DNA from 3 places in the Bradyrhizobium sp. 63_E2_N1_3 genome. Region 2 is predicted to be linked to each of the others. Evidence: predicted binding sites of a transcription regulator. Region 2 holds the regulator's gene; each other region holds the start of a gene.
The links. Region 2 encodes LexA, which represses DNA repair genes until DNA is damaged. Its sites were predicted from a motif close to TGTTCNNNNTGTGTTCNG; they were not measured.

Region 1 (3,272 bases), 160 kb from region 2:
GTGCGATGGTTGTGAGCGACAAATACGAGGGCTTCACCACGGCCACCGGCTTCGTGTTCGACAGGGCGAATGAAACGCGCTGGGGCGGAGCGGTTGGTGCTGGCCTCGATTTCGGCGTAACGCCCAACATCGTGGTCGGCGTCGATTATGTGCACGGCATCATGGGATCGCGCGACAACCGCTTTACGTTCAACAACGGCACGTTCTCGCGCGCCGATCGGATCCGCCAGGACGTTGACATTGCAACGGCCCGCGTCAGTTACAGGTTCGGCGGCCCCCTCATCGCCAAATACTGATCTTCGCCTCCGACGCCATCGCGTTACGAAAGGCCGGCCTTGCGCCGGCCTTTTTGTTTTCGCGCGAGGGTGCACCCAACCGTCTTGGAGTCGTGAGGCGCGCGCAAGGCGTCCGCTAATGGCTTTGGCGAGTTGGGGACGTGACATGAAGACGTGGATGCTGGCTGCGGTCAGCCTGTTCGCACTCGGTGCGGTCGCGCCGGCTACCGCCGCCGATCTCCCGATCTACAAGGCGCAGGCGGCCGCCGTTCCCGTCTATGACTGGAGCGGCATCTATGCCGGCATCAACGGCGGCGGCGGCTTGGCCCATGCCTGCTGGGGCGTGACCCGCGCGCTCGGCATCGCTGTCGATCCGGCCGTTGGCGAAGGCTGTCACAATGCGGGCGGTGGCACGGTCGGCGGACAGCTCGGTTATCGCTGGCAGAAGTCGCGTTGGGTGTTCGGCATCGAGGGCCAGGGCAACTGGGCCGACTTCAAGGGCAGCAATGTCAGCGTGGCGCTGCCGCTGTTCACCAACCAGACCAAGATCGACAGCTTCGGCCTGTTCACTGGCCAGATGGGCTACGCCGTCAACAACCTGCTCCTCTATGGCAAGGCCGGCGCCGCGGTGGCGCACGACAAGTACGACACCTTCGTCCCCGGCGTCCCGGCCGCGGTGTTCAACAGCGTCAACCAGACCCGCTGGGGCTACACCATCGGCATCGGCGTGGAATGGGGCTTTGCCGAGAACTGGTCGGTCGGCGGCGAGTACAACCATGTCTTCCTCGGCCATCACAGCGCCGACTTCGCAACGCTCGTCGGCGGCTTCGCCCCGCGCACCGACCGGATCGGCCAGGATATCGACATGGGCCTGATCCGCATCAATTACCGCTGGGGCGGCCCGGTCGTCGCCAAATACTGAGGCAAAGCTTCCCACAGGAACCTCCAAGTCCTGATCATGTGCGGATTGCCCCAAATCCGCATTCAAACGCGAACGAAGGGCTGGCCTCGCGCCGGCCCTTCGCATGTTCTGGGGGCCCTGCTCCTGCCAGATGCCGCCAGCGCGCCAACAATCCGTTGACGATTCGCACACGCCACTGGAAATCCGCTCCCGTTCTTCCTACGTTCGCTGCCATACCCATCGGCGCCGATCCCGGTTCCGGGCGACGCGCGCCTTTTTTGTTGGCGCGATCGCGCACCTTTGGGATTCCTTGAGGGCAACTCGGATGGATGAAGTGATCAAGGCGAAGCGCCAACAGCAGAACGCGGGATCCAGCCTGCGCGCAATTACGATCCGTGGCGCGCGCGAGCACAACCTCAAGAATGTCGACGTCGAGATCCCCCGCGACAAGCTGGTGGTGTTCACCGGGCTGTCAGGCTCCGGCAAATCCTCGCTCGCCTTCGACACCATCTACGCCGAGGGCCAGCGCCGCTACGTCGAATCGCTGTCGGCCTATGCGCGCCAGTTCCTGGAGATGATGCAGAAGCCTGACGTCGACCAGATCGACGGCCTGTCGCCGGCGATCTCGATCGAGCAGAAGACCACGTCGAAGAACCCGCGCTCGACCGTCGGCACCGTCACCGAGATCTACGACTACATGCGCCTGCTCTGGGCGCGCGTCGGCGTGCCCTATTCGCCCGCCACGGGTCTGCCGATCGAGAGCCAGACCGTCTCGCAGATGGTCGACCGCGTGCTGGCGCTGCCCGAGGGCACCCGCCTCTATCTGCTCGCCCCCGTCGTACGCGGCCGCAAGGGCGAGTACCGGAAGGAGCTCGCCGAATGGCTCAAGAAGGGCTTTCAGCGCGTCAAGATCGACGGCACCTTCCATGAGCTGGCGGAAGCGCCCACGCTCGACAAGAAATTTCCGCACGACATCGACGTCGTGGTCGACCGCATCGTGGTGCGCGCCGACATCGGCCAGCGCCTCGCCGAAAGCTTTGAGACCGCGCTGAAGCTCGCGGAGGGCCTCGCCGTCGTCGAGTTCGCCGATGCGGCTGCAGCGGCTGCGCCCGCCGAGGAGAAGAAGAAGACCGCCAAAATTCACGACAAGAGCGGGCCCGAGCGCATCCTGTTCTCGGAAAAATTCGCTTGCCCCGTCTCCGGCTTCACGATTCCGGAGATCGAGCCGCGCCTGTTCTCGTTCAACAATCCCTACGGCGCCTGCCCGGCCTGCGGCGGCCTCGGCGTCGAGCAGCATGTCGACGAAGACCTCGTCATCCCCGACAAGGAGCTCGCCATCGGCAAGGGCGCGATCGCGCCCTGGGCCAAGTCGTCGTCGCCTTACTATATTCAGACGCTGACCGCGCTCGGCAAGCACTACAAGTTCACGCTGACCACCAAATGGAAGGATCTGCCGAAGAAGACGCAGAACGCGATCCTCCTTGGCTCGGGCGAGGACGAGATCAAGTTCTCCTACGAGGACGGCGTCCGCTCCTACGACACCAAGAAGCCGTTCGAGGGCGTCATCACCAACATCAACCGCCGCTATCGCGAGACCGAGAGCGAGTGGGCGCGCGAGGAGCTCGCAAAGTATTTCCACGACGTCCCCTGCGAGGGCTGCAAGGGTTTCCGGCTGAAGCCCGAGGCGCTCTGCGTCAAGATCGGCGGCAAGCATATCGGCGAGATCTCGGAACTGTCGGTCAGGAAGGCCGGCGAATGGTTCGAGACCGTGCCCGAGGCGCTGAACACGCAGCAGAACGAGATCGCCGGCCGCATCCTCAAGGAGATTCGCGAGCGCCTCACCTTCCTGCTCGACGTCGGCCTCAACTACCTCACTCTGTCCCGCTCCTCCGGCACGCTGTCCGGCGGCGAGAGCCAGCGCATCCGCCTCGCCTCGCAGATCGGCTCGGGACTGACGGGCGTGCTCTACGTGCTGGACGAGCCCTCGATCGGCCTGCACCAGCGCGACAACGCCCGCCTGCTCGACACGCTGAAGCGCCTGCGCGACCTCGGCAACACCGTGATCGTCGTCGAGCATGACGAGGACGCGATCCTGC
Region 2 (3,272 bases):
TGATGGCGATCGGGAATGTGCGGATCGATCTTGCCGAACTTGCCGACGCGCGAATTGACGGTGCGCGTCCAGATCCAGCGATTGTCGTAGCGGACGTTGTCGGCGAAGGCGAGCTCCGTCCCCGGGAGCAGGCAGACCGCGACGGTCGGATCGGCCGCGGAGGCAAAGCCGCGCGTCGAGGTGCCGCGGAAGGTTGTCGTGACGATCGTCTCGCCGACTTCGGCGGGACGCGACGCGACGGCATGCAGGCTGTAGTCACACATCGGGTGCTCCTCATGCAGGGATAGCGACCCACGTCTCTTAATCGAGGCGCAGGCCTCTATCAGAGTGGAAATACCAAACGTTCTGCCGGGTTGTAGGCAAATCTACGGCTCGCCGCCGCAGGCCGCAATCACATTAACTTTCCCGAATCCACCAGGAACAAAGCCCGCCCCTTTGCATTCTGCAGGCGCGTGTCAGCGCCCCGGAGGCGCCGACCAGCCGGAATATTGCCAGCCCGGCCGCGACGGTTGGTCGACGGCGTCGAGGGCCTTGCGGACTTGCTCGCTCATGGCGGTATCCTTGCGGACATGGGGCCGCGATTGCGCGGCCAAGGCTTGCACGGCCAAGGCTTGCACGGCCAAGGCTTGCACGGCCAAGGCTTGCGACGCTGATGCTGCGATCAGCGCCACAGCAACTGTGCTCAGAACGATCCGGCGCATGACTTCTCCTCGAACCTGAAGGCCGCGAAGCAGGGCTGCTTCGCGCGGCGTGCCGAGGATTTACCGCTGGAGGAGGGGCCGGATAATCTGCGCGAAACCAGAAAGACTATCCAGCGGAAGCGGACAATCGTCCGCTCCAATCTCGGATCGGCGATGCCGATCGAAAGCGCGCGGGGCGCCCAATAACCGATACCGGCACGTCCGGTATCAATACTTCCGGTACAGCCCGATCAGCTTGCCCTGGATCTTCACCCGGTTGGGCGGGAGGATGCGGACCTCATAGGCGGCGTTGGCGGGCTCGAGCGCGATCGAGGCGCCGCGGCGGCGGAAGCGCTTCAGCGTCGCCTCCTCGTCGTCGATCAGCGCCACCACGATATCGCCGGTATCGGCGCTCTCGTTGCGCTGGATCAGCGCCATGTCGCCGTCGAGAATGCCGGCCTCGACCATGGAATCGCCGCGCACTTCGAGCGCGTAATGTTCGCCCGAGCCGAGCATGTCAGGCGGTACGCTGATGGTGTGGCTGCGGGTCTGCAAGGCCTCGATCGGCGTGCCGGCCGCAATGCGGCCCATCACGGGCACCGCGACGGGGCGCTCGCCCTCGTCCGCTGGCGGGCTGGAAGTCGTGCGGACCTTGCCGAGATTGCCTTCGATGACGCTCGGCGTGAAGCCGCGGCGGCTGCCGGCGGCGGCCTGAAGCTCGGGCAGCTTGATCACCTCGATGGCGCGGGCGCGGTTGGGCAAGCGCCGGATGAAGCCGCGCTCCTCGAGCGCGGTGATCAGGCGATGGATGCCCGATTTCGAGCGCAGGTCGAGCGCGTCCTTCATCTCGTCGAAGGAGGGCGGCACGCCGCTTTCCTTCAGCCGTTCGCTGATGAACCGCAGGAGCTCGTATTGTTTGCGCGTTAACATCTCGACCAAAATCCCCCGGTTGATGTCGTTCGATTCCGAGACGCTGAATTCAGCAGTAAGCCGCTACATTCTCGAAACAAATCATGAACGGACACTATATGTTCGATACATGTTCCGCAACTGCTTAATTTACCGTGAACGCGACAAAGTTCGCGGAACGCACGCGAACGAAGCGATCAGACGGGCAGTCGCAAGACCTCGCAAGGCGCGCCGGCTTCGGCCTTCGGCGCGAATGGCGCGCGCACGAGAAGTGCCTGTGCCGCAGCGAGATTCGCAAGCAGCGAGGAATCCTGGTGATTGACGGGGAGGGCGAGGAGCGTGCCGTCATCGCGCAGCTCGAGGCGTGCGCGCAGATAATCCTCGCGCTGGTCATTGGCGCCGACATCGCGGCCCAGCACCGCAGGTTCGCGGCGGTGATGAATCATCGAACGGCCCGAAAGCGCGCGAATCAACGGCACCATGAACAGGAAGCCGCAAACGTAGGATGACACGGGATTGCCGGGCAGGCCGATCACGCGCATCGCGCCGAGCCGCCCATTCATCATCGGCTTGCCCGGTCGCATCGCGATCTTCCAGAACGCCATCGAGATACCTTCGTCCCTCAGCGCCTGCTGGACCAGATCGTGGTCGCCGACAGAGGCGCCGCCGGTCGTGATCAGGATGTCGGCGCCGCTTTCCCGCGCGCGGCCGATGCCGGCCGTGGTGGCCTCCAGCGTATCGGCGGCAACGCCGAGGTCGATCGTATCGGCGCCCTCGCTGCGGGCGAGCGCGTGCAGGGCGTAGCCGTTGGAATAGACAATCTGGCCGTGGCCCGGCGTCGTACCCGGCATCACCAGCTCGTCGCCGGTGGCGAGGATCGCGACCTTCGGGCGTCGCCGGACTGGCAGTTGCGGGTAATTCATGCCGGCGGCGAGCGCGAGGTCGCGCTCGGTGAGCCGGGCCCCTTTGCGCAGCAGCACGTCGCCTTCCGAGAAGTCGACGCCGGCGGGGCGGATGTGCCGCCCCGTTACGGCGGCTTCCTTGATGGTGATGCGCTTGCCGTCCGCGATCGTGTCCTCCTGGATCACGACCGCATCAGCGCCATCGGGAACGACACCGCCGGTGAAGATACGCACGGCCTCGCCGGCGCCGACCGATCCCGCAAACGGGCGGCCCGCCGCGACCTCGCCGATCAGGGTGAGCTGGGAGTCGATCTTCGCCGCATCGACCGCGCGCACCGCATAGCCGTCCATTGCCGACATCGCCTGCGGCGGCTGCGTGCGCCGCGCCGCGACATCGCGCGCGAGCACGCGGTGGAAGGCTGCGTCGAGCGCGATCATCTCTTCAGGCAACGGCTCTGCGCCCGCCAGCACCGCGGCGAGCGCGTCGGAAACCGGCATCAGGGCCACGGGTGAAAACTCCTGCTGGGCCCGTTCGGGCAAATCGGCGGCGAGAGTTCTAGCCGAGTGCAGGCGCAGAGGCAAAACAGTGGCCGCGCAGGATGATTTATCCTGCGTCATCCGCTCTGCGATGAAGGGTGAGCATCAAGTCCGCCGCGGCATGATCCAGAAGGCGAGACAGACCGGTACGAGGATGGCCATGGCGAGGACGAGAAAGACGAGAGCCACGGCCAGCATCGGTCAGCCCCCCGGCTGCTTGTACGGACTGACGTCCGGCGCTGCG
Region 3 (3,272 bases), 3.6 Mb from region 2:
ACAGCATAATACGGTTCTCTGCAGATTGACTACCGCTCCTGCATCTTTTTCCCAAGAATGCCGGGGTGTTACGGTCTCGGCACCTCTAATCGGAATCTGGCAGCTCCGCCCTGTCCGAGCGGTATCTCCAGCTCGGGCAGGATCGTCTTGAGCTCGCCATGCAGCGTGTACGGCGGATTGACGATCAACAATCCGGCGGAGGTGAGGGCGGCGCCATCAAGCTGCGGCGCGACACTGAATTCGAGACGCAGACATTTTCCTGGCGGTTTTGCTGCGGCTGCGAGCCGCGCCACTGATTGCACCAGCGTGTCGGTGGCGCGCCGGCTCTTGGCCGGATACCAGATTACATAGATACCGGTCGGCCATTTGGTGAAAGCCGCCGCGAAGGCGTCGCCGAGCTTTTCGAACTCGTCTTTCGCCTCGAACGGCGGGTCGATCAGCACGAGCCCGCGCCGTTCCTTCGGTGGCACGAAGGCCGGCAGCGCGACCCAGCCGTCGAGATCGACCACGCGCGCCTGTTCGTCGCGGCGCAGCACACCGATCAGCGCCTTGCGCGCCTTCGGCTCGAGCTCGCAGGCAACGAGGCGGTCCTGCGGCCGCAGCAGGCCGCGCGTGATCAGCGGCGAACCCGGATAGGCCTTGAGCTCGCCCTTCGGATTGTAGGCGCGAACGATGTCGAGATAGGGCTTGGCCAGCGCCACGGCGTCGTTCGACAGGCGCGCCTGCATCAGCCGCGCGATGCCGGTCAGCCATTCGCCGCTACGGCGCGCCTCGTCGCTTTCGAGATCGTAGAGGCCAGCGCCGGCATGGGTGTCGATGACACGGAATGCCCCCGGCTTGTCCTGGAGGTAAGTAATGATGCGCGCGAGCACGATGTGCTTGATGACATCGGCGAAGTTTCCGGCGTGGAAGGCGTGACGGTAGTTCATGAGACAGGACTACGCTACGTCACGGCTTGAGCAAAGCGGGATGCGCGCCTGTGCCGGCATGGGCCCCGAATCTGCAGCGCACCGCCGAACCGGCGCTGCGTCCGGGGCACAAACACTTGGACTAGCCACCTCTGATCGGCGGCATCGTCACCTGGTCGCGGCGGCAGGCGCGGCGCTCGATCTCCTCGCAGGCCCGGAATTGCAGGTCCTTGCTGAGGCAGATGCGGACCTCGGAGAGCCGGGTCCGATTGCAGGTGACCGAGATGGCCGCGTTGCTCAGGCCCGCATTGGCCTTGATGAAGGCTTCCTCCACCTCGCCCGGCGCCACGGTCTTGGCCTGCGACAGTTCGAGATATTCCGCCGGGATCTTGATCGCGGCGCGCGCCTTTCGGATCGTCTCGAAATAATTGCGGCTGTCGAGCCCGGAGCAGGTGCCGTGCTTGTCCCACTCGTTGAAGATCAGCCCCGGCGCCGGCATCAAATCGAGCATCGAAGAGACGATGTTGCGGTTCAGGCGTGGCGACGGCCGCTGGCAATATTCAGGGAAGCCATTCTCATATTGCGGCCACAGCCCGTGCACCACGAACGCGTAGGGCCGCCCGCTGCACTGCATCTGCGAGCGACCACCGCCGCCGCCGCCGCGGTTGCGCTCGGACGCCTCCTCGCAGAACGAGGGCGACCATGACAGCGACAGCACATAGAAGTCGAATTCGCCGGGCGCGTTCTGCCGTTTGTCCTGGGCCTTCGCGCCGCCCGGCAGCGCGACCAGCCCGGCGGCCAGAACCAGGGGGAGGGTCAGTGAGATCACGAGACGGGTGAACGAACGCAATCTAAAATGAAACATGGCGACGCCCCTCAACTAGACTGTGCAATCAGCCTAGCAGGCAACAAGAACATTTCAAGAACAAAATTCGGGCCGGCCCGTCAGGCGCCTGATCAGTCCGATTCAGGCCTTTCGATCGAGGCTCAGGGCCTGGCGGCGCGGCAGGACGGATTGTAGGCCCAGTTGCGGTCAAGCCCGACCACGCACCATTCCACACCATTGCCGTAGCCGGAGAAGCCGCCATCCTCGATGATCGAGAAATGCACCTTGCGCACCTTGCCGTCATTGAGCATGGCGTCGCCGGTGCAATAGCGGCGCGGAATGTTGTCGGACTGCCAGGGCCGGAACGCGATCTCGTGAACGGCGGCGAAGCCGGTGATCTTCAACGAGGAATTCCAGAACGAGCTTTCCTTCTCCCAGAACTGGGTGGCGATGGTCGGCAGCGCCCTCTCGCAATCGACGACGGCGCCGTCATAGCGCGGCCCGTTCAGCCAGAAGTTCAGCTCCAGCGGATTGGCGGCCCTGGCCTCACCGAGCGACAGCGCTCCGAACATGAGGCCAAGCAAGGTGGCAAAGCGGAGCGATTTCAGGGGGAGGGCGCGCATGGGCAATCCGGACAGCTGGGTCTTGCGAAGGATGGACGGTGCCGCGAAGGCCGGGGCAGGTCAAGTGCAGCGCGGCAACACTTGGCCAAGAGTTGACCCCAACCTCGCAGCCGGCGGGGCATCAGTTCTTTTCATGGACCTCCCGGCACCGTAAACTGGCGCCAACCAATTGGAGTGACGGGAATGCGAATCATTGCGGCCGCGGGCTTTCTTGCCCTGGGTATGATGGCCAGCCAGTCGGCACGCGCCGATCTCCTTCCGGTGCCTCCGTTCAAGGGCAACGACACCGGCGGCATCATCGCTTATTCGCTGGCGACCCAGGCGGATGCGCGGCAGGTCGCGGTCGATCACTGCGCGCGCTACGGCAAGGTCGTGAAATTCCTCGCGGTGCAGGCCTTTGAGGGCGGCTACATCTCGTTCTCCTGCCGTTGGGTGCCCTATGGCGCTGCCCAACAGCCGATCCGCACGCTGTACTGAGGCGCTTTCGGAACGTCGGGAGCTTCCACATGACGCGCAAGCTCGCTTTGCTCGGCTCGGCCCTTTGTCTTGTGGTGTCGGCAGGCAGCGCCAGCGCCGACGATCTGCCGGTGCGCAAGGCCGGTCTCTGGGAAATGAAGATGGTCAGGACCGGCACGCCCATGCCCGAGATGACCATGCAGCACTGCACCGACGAGACCGTCGACAAGGAGATGAACAACAACGTCTCCCCGATGGCCAAGCAGATCTGCGCCAAGCAGGACATCAAGAAGACCGCGACCGGCTATGTCAGCGATTCCGAGTGCAACGTCGCCGGCATCAGCACGACCTCGCATGCCGAGATCACCGGCGATTTCAACTCGGCCTATACGGTGAAGACCTCGTCGCACGCGCAAGGCGGCGCCGCCGGCGCAGCAGGCCGCGACACCACGATGCAGC

Region 1: the regulator LexA is predicted to act here: its motif matches at 1,388-1,405, upstream of uvrA (excinuclease ABC subunit UvrA).
Region 3: the regulator LexA is predicted to act here: its motif matches at 1,819-1,836, upstream of AB7531_RS37865 (ribonuclease T2 family protein).

What each region holds. Positions count from the first base shown of each region.
Region 1 is NZ_CP197235.1:4,508,265-4,511,536, reverse strand. Features, by position in the region: gene AB7531_RS21425 (outer membrane protein) at 1-296, shown strand, start outside; gene AB7531_RS21420 (outer membrane protein) at 442-1,197, shown strand; gene uvrA (excinuclease ABC subunit UvrA) at 1,502-3,272, shown strand, end outside.
Region 2 is NZ_CP197235.1:4,351,908-4,355,179, forward strand. Features, by position in the region: gene AB7531_RS20685 (hypothetical protein) at 1-263, opposite strand, end outside; gene AB7531_RS20690 (hypothetical protein) at 456-701, opposite strand; gene lexA (transcriptional repressor LexA) at 909-1,610, opposite strand; gene AB7531_RS20700 (molybdopterin molybdotransferase MoeA) at 1,787-2,998, opposite strand; gene AB7531_RS20705 (hypothetical protein) at 3,230-3,272, opposite strand, start outside.
Region 3 is NZ_CP197235.1:7,968,309-7,971,580, reverse strand. Features, by position in the region: gene AB7531_RS37870 (23S rRNA (adenine(2030)-N(6))-methyltransferase RlmJ) at 69-929, opposite strand; gene AB7531_RS37865 (ribonuclease T2 family protein) at 1,051-1,773, opposite strand; gene AB7531_RS37860 (hypothetical protein) at 1,896-2,357, opposite strand; gene AB7531_RS37855 (hypothetical protein) at 2,541-2,834, shown strand; gene AB7531_RS37850 (DUF3617 domain-containing protein) at 2,864-3,272, shown strand, end outside.